Regions from separate parts of the Paenibacillus sp. FSL L8-0644 genome, predicted to be linked through region 2. Evidence: predicted binding sites of a transcription regulator. Region 2 holds the regulator's gene; the other holds the start of a gene.
The links. Region 2 encodes Rex, which represses fermentation and respiration genes when NADH is low (regulators of the CRP and FNR family bind a similar motif). Its sites were predicted from a motif close to TTGTGAAATATTTCACAA; they were not measured.
Positions count from the first base shown of each region.

Region 1: NSS94_RS22930 (formate/nitrite transporter family protein) is a predicted target of Rex. The motif match lies at 4,074-4,091, and genes of this name have one in related genera.

Region 1 covers NZ_JBBOYN010000001.1:5,069,594-5,074,902, forward strand. Annotated here, with positions in the region: gene NSS94_RS22920 (MFS transporter) at 1-615, opposite strand, end outside; gene NSS94_RS22925 (molybdopterin-containing oxidoreductase family protein) at 662-2,794, opposite strand; gene NSS94_RS22930 (formate/nitrite transporter family protein) at 3,166-3,999, opposite strand; gene NSS94_RS22935 (FAD-dependent oxidoreductase) at 4,386-5,309, opposite strand, start outside.
Region 2 covers NZ_JBBOYN010000001.1:3,130,991-3,136,299, reverse strand. Annotated here, with positions in the region: gene dinG (ATP-dependent DNA helicase DinG) at 1-1,756, shown strand, start outside; gene NSS94_RS14075 (redox-sensing transcriptional repressor Rex) at 1,800-2,453, shown strand; gene NSS94_RS14070 (amidohydrolase) at 2,440-3,741, shown strand; gene NSS94_RS14065 (cell wall elongation regulator TseB-like domain-containing protein) at 3,779-4,303, shown strand; gene NSS94_RS14060 (hypothetical protein) at 4,750-5,283, shown strand; gene NSS94_RS14055 (AAA family ATPase) at 5,276-5,309, shown strand, end outside.

The DNA of each region.
Region 1 (5,309 bases), 1.9 Mb from region 2:
TTCCTCTCTTTTCTTCACAGACTTGCTGAGCTGTACTTCTCCCTCTTCCCGATCCACCCTGCTTAGATAAGACCAGAAGAATCCGGCAAATACCGCAGAAGTCACTCCGTTCATCACAAAGCTGAGCTGATAGGAGAGGTCAGCCAGAACGCCACTCAATCCCGTACCCACTGCAACCCCAATATTGTTAGCGACATAAATAATATTAAATAGCTCTCCACGACGGTCAGCGAAACGAAAACCTACAAACGCCTGAATCGCAGGTACAGATACGACATTAAAAAAGCCGATAAAGCCCATCATGATGACAAACGCTACCCAATGACCGCTGGTAAATGGAAGCGCGAGAAGTCCCAGCGCGTTCATCGCGAGTGAGCCAACAATCAGCTTCTTGGCTCCAATACGGTGATAGAGGGCTCCGCCCAACACTTGACCAAAAATTCCGCCCAGAGACTGCACTAAAATCGCAATTCCTGCATCTCCCATACTACGGTTTAGCTCGTCAAACACATACATGCTAACCAACGGCCACATCACGGAACTTCCAGCAGAATTAATCAGGCTGGCAATGAGAAACACTTTCACTTCTTTCGGATAAGACTCCAACCATTTCATATCTTTTGTTTCTCCTTTTGCATCTGACGCCATAAAAGGCATAATCTCATTGGCGCTTCACATTCACCACCGTTGAGAAGAAAGTAGCCCCCTGTCCCATATCCGACAGCCGATCAGAGGTTAACACATTGACACGCTGTCTGCGTCCTTTGCCTTCCCACCATAATCCCTGACTAATCACTGTACCGGGCAGCATCAGATCGGTGACTTTGGCTTTCAGCTCATACGTCCCCCGATCATTCCATACGGTAACCGGCTCCCCGTCCGCGATGCCTCTTGTCTGAGCATCCTCCGGGTGAATTTGTAGCAAGGGCTCCCGCTCCAGTCGCTGATGCTTGGGCAAGTTAGCGAAAGTAGAATTCAGAAAATTATGGTTTGGCGGTGAAATAAACATTAATGGATACCGCTCGTCCGCTTGCGGTCGGTGCTCTCCGTCGTACCCTTCAATCAGCGGCACATAAGAAGGCATCGCGGGCAGACCTGCTTGTTTCATTTTTTCCGAATATAGCTCAATCTTGCCTGAAGGCGTGGTTAAACGATCCAAATAAGTGGCCTTTGGCGTCATATCAAGCTTTACAAAAGGTGACTTCTTTAAGGCTTCCAAGGTCACACCGTTGAGATAAGGGTTCGTTGGATTATCAAGCGCGCCTGCGATCATCTCCTCTTCACTTTCCGTAAAGGCAGCTTCATCAAAGCCCATTGCCCGTCCAAGCAGGCTAAACAGCTCATAATTGCTTTTGCTTTCCCCAAGCGGATCAATGACGGGCTGCTGCATTTGGATATAGTGGTGCCAGTACGATTTGTATAGATCTGTTCCTTCAAAAGAAGACGCGGCAGGCAGCACAATATCTGCATAGCGGGCCGTATCGGTTAGGAATAGGTCATGAACGACTGTGAACAAATCCTCTCGTTCAAATCCTTTAGTCACCCGTTCCGAATCGGGGGCTACAACTACCGGATTACTGCAATATACGAATAACGCCTTAATCGGCTGTTCCTTCTGTAGCAGCGCTTCTCCGATCCGGTTCATGTTAATCATCCGGGCATCCGGGTTCTGTCGCAGATCAGGACGCTCCAGATGGGCGCTGTTAATCTTGGCATAAGCGCCGTTGGAGCGTGACGCTCCCCCGCCGTGCTTCAGCCATTGTCCAGTGAGCGCAGGCAAGCATGTAACCGCACGTACGTTCATACCGCCATTATCATGATGCTGAAGCCCATTACCGATATTGATATACGCTGCTCTTGCAGTTCCGTACATTTCCGCCAAACGGATAATATCCGCTTCCGGCACGCCGGTAATCCGCGAAACTCGCTCTGGTGTATATGTCTTAACATGCTCGCGCAGTTCCTCATGACCTACTGTGTAGCGATGTAAAAATTCGTCGTCCGTCAGTCCTTGAGCGAACAGTACATTCATAACACCCAGCGCGAGCGCTGTATCCGTCCCCGGATATAACGGAATGAACCAATCCCCCCATTGCGCCGTCCGGTTACGATGAACGTCAATAACGACCACCTTAGCACCTTTTTTACGTGCTTTCTCAGCCAAAACGACCTGATGCATGTTGGTGCTAATGACATTACCACCCCACACAATAATGAGGTCTGCATCCTCCGTGTCCTCCGGGCTGGTGCCGCCCTTAAAACCCATAACGGACGCCCAGCCTTCATTCCCAGCCACGCTGCAAATCGTCTGATCCAGTTGGCTTGAACCCAGCGCATTAAAAAATCGGCGATCCATTCCATCCACACTCAATACGCCCATATTGCCATAAAAGCTGTAGGGGAGAATAGATTCCGGTCCGTCCGTACGGATCAGCTCCTTGAACCGACCTGTAATGGTATTGACCGCCTCCTCCCAGCTAATTCGTTCAAACTTCCCTTCTCCTTTGGGGCCTATACGCTTCAACGGATAGAGCACCCGATCAGGATCATATACCCGCTCCGTCATATTGCGAACTTTGTTACAAATAGCCCCTTTGGTAATGGGATGATCTGGGTTTCCAGTCACCTTGATTATCTTTCCTTTTTCCTTGTGAAGCAGGAGCCCACACGTATCCGGGCAATCTAACGGGCATACAGCCGGAAAAATACCGTCCTGCTGCTCCGTCATCCGCTGTCCCCCTTGTAAGTCTTGTTGAAGCGTGGCCTCACGAGGCGCGCTATTGCGATGATCCATAGTGTTGATGCTCCTTTCCGTTACCGTTTCCAAAAATTACACTGATCTTATCATATCCACAGCTTTGGCCGATGGCAAGAGAAGGATTTTCCCACACAGCCGCTCTCCAAAATATTAAAAAAATCCGTCTGCTGCATAGAGCAAAACGGATTTTTTAAGAATTATAATTTTTTTCAACATCCTGTTTCATCATATCTTACTGAGGGTAAAAAAGATCAAGGCATCATGGACGAGAGCACACTCATCCTCCATGCCAAATCATGGACCACTCCCAAAAAAATCCGCCATGACAGGTTTCGTTCCCCCGGGCCTGTCATGGCGGATTTGCTTTGTTCATTGCTGTTTAAAGTACTGTGATTATGTAGGATCAATCAACGGATTGGATGTGCAACCGAAGAAGTAGTTGGAGATTCATTCACTGGATGTGCGTTGGCTTGAGGCTTTTTCAGATAGGCCAACCAGTAGGCTCCAGCCACAAACAGGCTACCTCCTACCAAATTCCCCAGCCAGACCGGAATGAAGTTCATAACATAATCTGCCCATGAAAAGTGGCCTGCAAAAATAGCCGCCGGAATGAGAAACATATTGGCAACAACGTGCTGAAATCCAATAGCCACAAAGGCCATGGTCGGGAACCAAATCCCCATAATTTTGCCGCCAATGGAGTCTGTGCTATATGCCAACCATACAGCCAGTGCTACGAGCCAGTTACATCCTATACCCGATATAAAAGACTGCAAAAAGCTTTCGTGTAGCTTATGTCCTGCCATATCCACCACTTTGTCCAGATAAGGGCCCGTTTCTGTCAAACCCAGCACATGCCCAAAGAAAAATGCAACGAATAACGCACCTGCAAAATTACTGAGCGTAATAATCGCCAAATTACGAAACATGACTCCTGTCTTAATCCGTCCTGCCCATCTCGCCAAAGGGACCGCCATCATATTGCCGGTCAGCAATTCTCCGCCGGCGATCAAAACTAATACCAGACCAATAGGGAACACCGCAGCTCCAATAAAGGTGGCAATGCTTCCCCATTCTTTAGGCGCACTTGCAATAACACGTATATCCAGCAAAAACCCGAGTGCAATAAATGCACCTGCCAAAAACCCCAGTACCACCGCCACAGTCCACGGGTTGTTCGCCTTGGCCACTCCTGTTTCCACCGTCTTTTCAGCAATTTGCCCCGGTTTATAGCTCGCCATATATCCCCGCTCCTTTAATATCTATTCACTAAAATATTCTTCTTTCATATTTTATTTAAAATCAGTGATTAAGTTTGTGAAAAAAATCACTTTCGTAACTATAAAAAAACAGCCCCTGAAAAAAGGACTGTTTTTCTGTATTATTACATCTACTGCGCTACTACGCGCTTTACATTTAATTGTATTCTTCCTTTTCAACTGCTCTTAAGAACCAAAGAACTCCACCAAGGCCTACCATGGCCACGACTACAAGAAAAAGGATATAAAACAAACCCATAAGTTACTTCCCCCCTGATCCTTATGCTACTCTATATTGTACTATAAGGATTCATCCGTACGCCTCAGATTGTTGACAAACTTATGAACAATGTCACAGACAAATCTAATTATACAGTAACTGGGTTCCGTTCAGATATTGTAGGCAATGCTTGTAAACCTGCCGCGTTCAAGAAATTCCAAGGCTTGTTATAGTGCGGCTGGAAGAAGAAATCGACAAAGGCCAACTGGTCAATGGTCATATGGTTTTGAATGGCTACGGATAGCGTGTTAATGGATTGCGTCAAATCCACCTTCGACATAATTTGAGCACCCAGAATTCTCCGCGTCCCCTGTTCATATACCACTTTCAGTAACACTTTTTCGGAGGTTGGCATAAATTCAGGTCGGTAGCTGTCCTCAATGGTTACAGCTTCTACAGTCATGCCTTCATCTGTTGCCGCAGCTTCCGTCATGCCTGTTCCTGCGATATTGTCTTCGTAAATTTTGATACCCGAAGTTCCTTGGGTTCCCATGTAGGCAATGGTTGGTTGCACCAGATTACGTGCCACCAGCGTACCCATACGAACTGCGTTGGTTGCCAAAGGGATATAAGCCGTTTTGCCGGTCGGATTATAGCGAATTGCACAACTGTCGCCTGCTGCAAACACGTCCGGGCAACTACTTTGCATATAGTTATCCACAATGATCGCACCGTTAGGCAACATATCTACCTGACCTTTGAGCAGATCCGTTTGAGGTCGGAAACCGATGCAGAGAATAACAAGCTCTGTTTCATATTCTCCTTTAGAGGTCACGACTTTACTTACCTTACCGTTCGTACCCTCAAAACGACTCACCGTCTCGCCAAGTACCAGCTTAATGCCATGTTCCTTCAGGGAACTTTCAATCCGGTCTGTATACTCATGGTCCAAATACTTATTCAATATACGATCAGCACTGTCGATCAGCGTTACATTTTTACCATTCATTTGGAAAGCTTCTACCAATTCAACACCAATGTATCCAGCTCCCACGACTGTAATGTTCTGTAC
Region 2 (5,309 bases):
GAAGGAAGATTTAATTACAGCGGCTCAGATGATCGTCTGGTTGACGCTAACAGAAACCGGTGATGATGAAGAACTGAATCTGAGCAACCGTGGAGGGGATTTCTGGGAAACGGTGGCGAGTGATTCAGAGTCCTGTCTTGGTCGTTCCTGCCCATGGTTCCGCAAATGTTATTATCATCGTGCACGCCATGAAGCAGGAATAGCGGATGTTGTTATTACGAATCACTCTAAGTTGTTCACAGACGTCAAAGCCAGTCATCAGTTGTTGCCGAGCTATGAACATCTGGTGATAGATGAAGCCCATCACCTGGAGGAAGTAGCTGGTAAACACCTAGGTATGCATATGAAATATTTCACACTCGTGCATACACTGACGCGACTGTTCAAAGACAGCAAGAATGGACAACTGCCTTCACTTCGTCAACAGTTGGCGAAATCGGGGCACGAGAAGTCGGCAGATTGGGCCTCAACTATCGACCAGCTGTATCCGCTCGTGTTAGAGGTGAAGGAAACTTGGGACCTGCTAAGCGACAAGCTGTTTGGCATGTTGCCGGAGCGAAGTGATGCGACACCGGGTGAAACAGGACAGTTTTCTTCCCGTCTCAAACCTTCGGCCAAGCCTGCAAAGTGGGATCAGGCGGGAGCTTTGGAAAATCAGCTATATGTAACGATGAGCGAAATTTTGCGCAAGGGCGACAAGCTGATGCTGGACGTCAAGGAAGAACATGACGATTATGCGGCGGATAGCCTTATTACAGATATCACGGGTCTGCTCAAGGATTTGGCGGGGATTCGAGAAAATTTGCGCTTTTTTATCCGACTCGATGATGAAACAACCGTATACTGGCTCGAGGCGAGCGGGCAATTCCGTAGTAAATCATTGCAATTTTATGCGGTACCCGTCGATGTGAGCCGCCAGTTGAAAGAAATGTTTTTTGACAAAAAAAGAAGCATTATTCTGACTTCTGCTACCTTGTCGGTAGATAAGTCGTTTCAGTACATGATCGATCAGCTCGGCTTACAGGAGGCCGCAGATCAAGAGCGGCTGATGACTTCGCAGCTCCCGTCACCCTTTAATTACAGGGATCAGGTGTTGCTGGTTATTCCACGGGATTTCCCAAGTGTGAAGGGCAGTGTAGGAGATGCGCATTTTGTAGATATGCTCGTTAGCTCTCTAGGAGCGACTGCTCAGGCGACACGTGGGAGAATGCTCGTTCTGTTTACGTCCTATCGGATGCTCCGGCAAGTGTATGAGCCGCTCAAAGAGGCCTTAGCATCCAGCGAAATTACTGTGCTGGGACAAGGTGTGGACAGTGGAAGTCGCAGCAAGCTAACCCGCCGGTTTCAGGAAGCGAAAGCTTCTGTATTGCTGGGGACCAGCAGTTTCTGGGAAGGCGTCGATATTCCGGGGAAGGCTCTGACTTGTCTAGCCATTGTTCGCTTGCCGTTTCAACCGCCGAATCACCCGCTGCTGGAGGCAAAAAGCGAACTGCTCCAGCAGCAGAAGAAGAATCCATTTATGAAGCTGTCTGTACCTCAAGCGGTCATTCGCTTCAAACAGGGATTTGGTCGGTTGGTACGTACAGCGAACGACCACGGGGTCGTTATCGTTTATGATACGCGTGTGATTGAATCCTATTACGGAAAGCACTTTTTGTACTCGTTACCGGGACCAAAAATGGAGCATATGCCATCGGAGCAAATGGTGCCCCGCATCGCCGAATGGCTCCAATCCGCCCCGGAGACAGAGGCATAACGGACGGACATAAGTATGTTCGTTACAATTAGGGGGAGCAAGTATGAAATCAGATAAAATTTCAGAGGCTGTCGTACGGAGGTTACCCGTATATTTACGTTATCTGAATGCACTTCACAAACGGGAGGTGGCTACGGTCTCTTCTCAAGAGTTGGGACAGAGGCTAGATTTGAACCCGGCCCAAATCCGTAAAGATCTTGCTTATTTTGGAGATTTTGGTCGGAAGGGTATTGGTTATGATGTTTCTTATCTCATTGAGAAAATACGCCATATCCTGAAAATCGACCAACAAATTAATGTAGTCTTGGTCGGAGCGGGTAATCTGGGGCAAGCCCTTTCGAATTATAACGCTTATTTAAAAGACAATATGAAGATTGTGGCGGTATTTGATGCGTTTCCGGATAAGGTAGGAACCAAGATCAATACATTGGTCGTGCAACCGATGGATGAACTGGAAGCGACTGTGAAAGAAAAACACATTCGAATCGGGATTATTACCGTACCTGATTTTGAAGCACAGCACGTGGCTGATAGGCTTATTGATAGCGGAATTGGAGCGATCCTGAACTTTGCACCGACTACTCTCAAGGCACCAGCCAACATTCGGATTCATGCCACAGACTTTACAACTGATTTGCTTAGCCTCGCTTATTATTTGGAGGACGGAAAGGAAGAAGCACAATATGACAGTGAATAAATGGATGATTAAAAACGGATCTTTTGCAGTAAATGGACCAGAAGCAGGGGTAGTCCATGGTTTTATGATTGTGGAGGATAGTCGTATTACTTATATTGGCGAAACCTTGCCTGCGGGTGAGGAAGAGACGGAAGCGATCGATGGTAAAGGGCTATTGTTTTTACCTGGTCTGATCAATACTCATGGTCATGCGGCGATGTCTCTACTGCGTGGGCATGGAGATGATTTGGCACTTCAAGTATGGCTTCAGGAAAAAATGTGGCCTATGGAAGCCAAGTTTACATCTACAGACGTGTACTGGGGTACGTCCTTGTCTGTGCTGGAAATGCTGAAAGGTGGAACAACAACCTTCCTCGATATGTACGATCATATGGATGAAGTGGCTCGTGTGGCTGAAGAGTCAGGTATTCGTGCAAGTCTGATGCGTGGAGCAATTGGACTATGTTCGCAGGAAGAACAGCGAATCAAGCTGGCAGAGGCCGTGACTTTTGCACGTAACTGGCACGGTAAAGCAGACGGGCGTATTACTACGATGATGTCTCCGCACGCGCCATATACATGTCCACCTGCGTTTATTGAAAAATTCGTACAAGCTGCGCATGATCTGGACTTGCCACTGCATACGCACATGTCTGAGACGATCGCCGAAGTAGAGCAAAACGTACGCGACTACGGTTTGCGTCCGGTTGCACACTTGGATAAGCTTGGCTTTTTCTCCCGTCCTTCGCTTGTTGCCCATGGCGTTCATTTGAACGACGAAGAAATAGCTTTACTGGCAGAACGTGGTGTAGCGGTTTCCCACAATCCTGGCAGCAACTTGAAGCTGGCAAGTGGTGTGGCAAGAGTGCCTGAATTGCTGCGTGCAGGGGTTACGGTTTCTCTCGGAACGGATGGTCCTGCCAGCAATAATAACCTGGATATGTTCGAGGAAATGCGTCTGGCAGCACTTATTCACAAGGGTGTATCCGGTGACCCTACGGCAGTTCCTGCAAGTGAAGCGCTGCGTCTGGCAACAGAATACGGTGCAAAGTCGATTGGTTTAAAAGAAGTAGGAGCGTTGGCAGCAGGCAACAAGGCTGACTTTATCGCGCTGGATCTGAATCAGGCACATTTCTTGCCGCGTACAGATCTTATTTCCCATGCGGTATACTCTGCAAGCGCCAAGGACGTGGCTCATGTGTGGGTAGACGGTCGTCAGGTTGTGAAAAAGGGCGAATGCCTGACTATGGACGAGGAACGTATCAAACATGAGGCACAAGCCGCCTTTGAAGGGCTTCTGTCGCGCTAATTCAGGTGTCACATCCCCTTAGAGAGGAAGCACGGGTTTGAAAAATAAGAAAAAATGGATAGCGGTCGCCATTTTGGCCGTGATACTGATCCTGGTCAGCATTTTCTGGTATTATTCCTATGTTACTCAAGACCAGGTGGCTGAGAAAAATGCCGCTATCATTAAGGCCAAGCAATCAGGTGGTCTGGTTAGCACGACTCAAACATGGAAGTCTGTGTGGGATCAGGTATATTGGGTGGTTCAGGGGAAAAATGCACAGAATGAAAATATAATGGTATGGGTTCCTTTTCAAAAAGTGGGGGGACAACCTAACGTACCTGCCGCAGATAATAGCGGTGTTCATACCGAGCTGCTGAAGAACGGAGTCGACGAGCAAAAAATGACGTCGCTAATTCAGCAGCAGCTTCCAGGTGTAAAAATTGTAAGCCTCCAGCCGAGTGTGTTCAATGGCGAATATGTGTGGCAGCTGTTTTACGATGATGGAAGCCATCATTACTATGCCTTTTACCGTTTTTCAGATGGGGGAGCGACGGGGGTAAAGTATACTTTGCCCAATAACTGAGCTGGTTGAGGATCAGCAGATGTGGAATGAATGACTAGTAAATGATTAAAAGCTCAAGAAAAAGACGTAAATGCGATGAAATTCGTATTTACGTCTTTTAGTCTTGCTATGCCGTAAAGATGAGCTGAATGCCAGCGAAGCATCTTTACCTACCCAACTTCTCTCCTAAGGCAAATTCATCTTTATGGCGGGCAACAGCGATCGTAAGATCAAATCCTACACGCAGCGTCCCACCTCCACCATAACCAAAGATTTTGCCTCATCACAACTCCTCCACACATTGCCTTCGATTTTAGATATACGTTATGATATACTATATTTTATAAGTGATAGACAAAAATGATAGAAAAAAGAATTGCTGATCACTGTAAGATCATGCAATTTGGTTGTTTGTTGACATTCGTCCCGTTTCTTCTGAGTTTTACATTTTGAGAGGAGGATGTTGTTTGAAAGTGCGTGCAGTTCCTATCGTTGTGGCGGCAGTTTTGGCAGCTTTGCTGCTATTTGGGGGATGGTTCATTTACCGTCAGGTTACAATGCAAAGTCCTCTGGAAAAACTGGTTTCTCAATATCCAGGCGTGACAAGCGCTCAAATAGATATTAAACAGGATCAGGTTGTATTGAAACTAGATCTCAAACCGCAGGCGGATGTGGCCGGATTGGTCGATGTAGTTAAGCAAAAAGGACAATCCATCATTGGCAGCCGCACCATTAAGCTCGATATTGCAGACCGTTCCAATTCAGCACTGAATCAATGGTGGTCTGAGGCTATGTTTCCTGTAGCCGAAGCGATGGAAAATAGAAAGTATACTCAAATTTCATCTACAGTTGAGCATATGAAAAAGAAAAAGACGGGTATCAAAGCTGATACCGACATGGATTCGAACAATGTCTATATCCGACTCAGCGAAGGGAAAGCGACCAAGTTTATCGTTTTGCCACGTCAATCTCAGCAGATGGGGGTATGGCCTAATGCCTAGATGGATCAAGGAAATATTAATCGGCA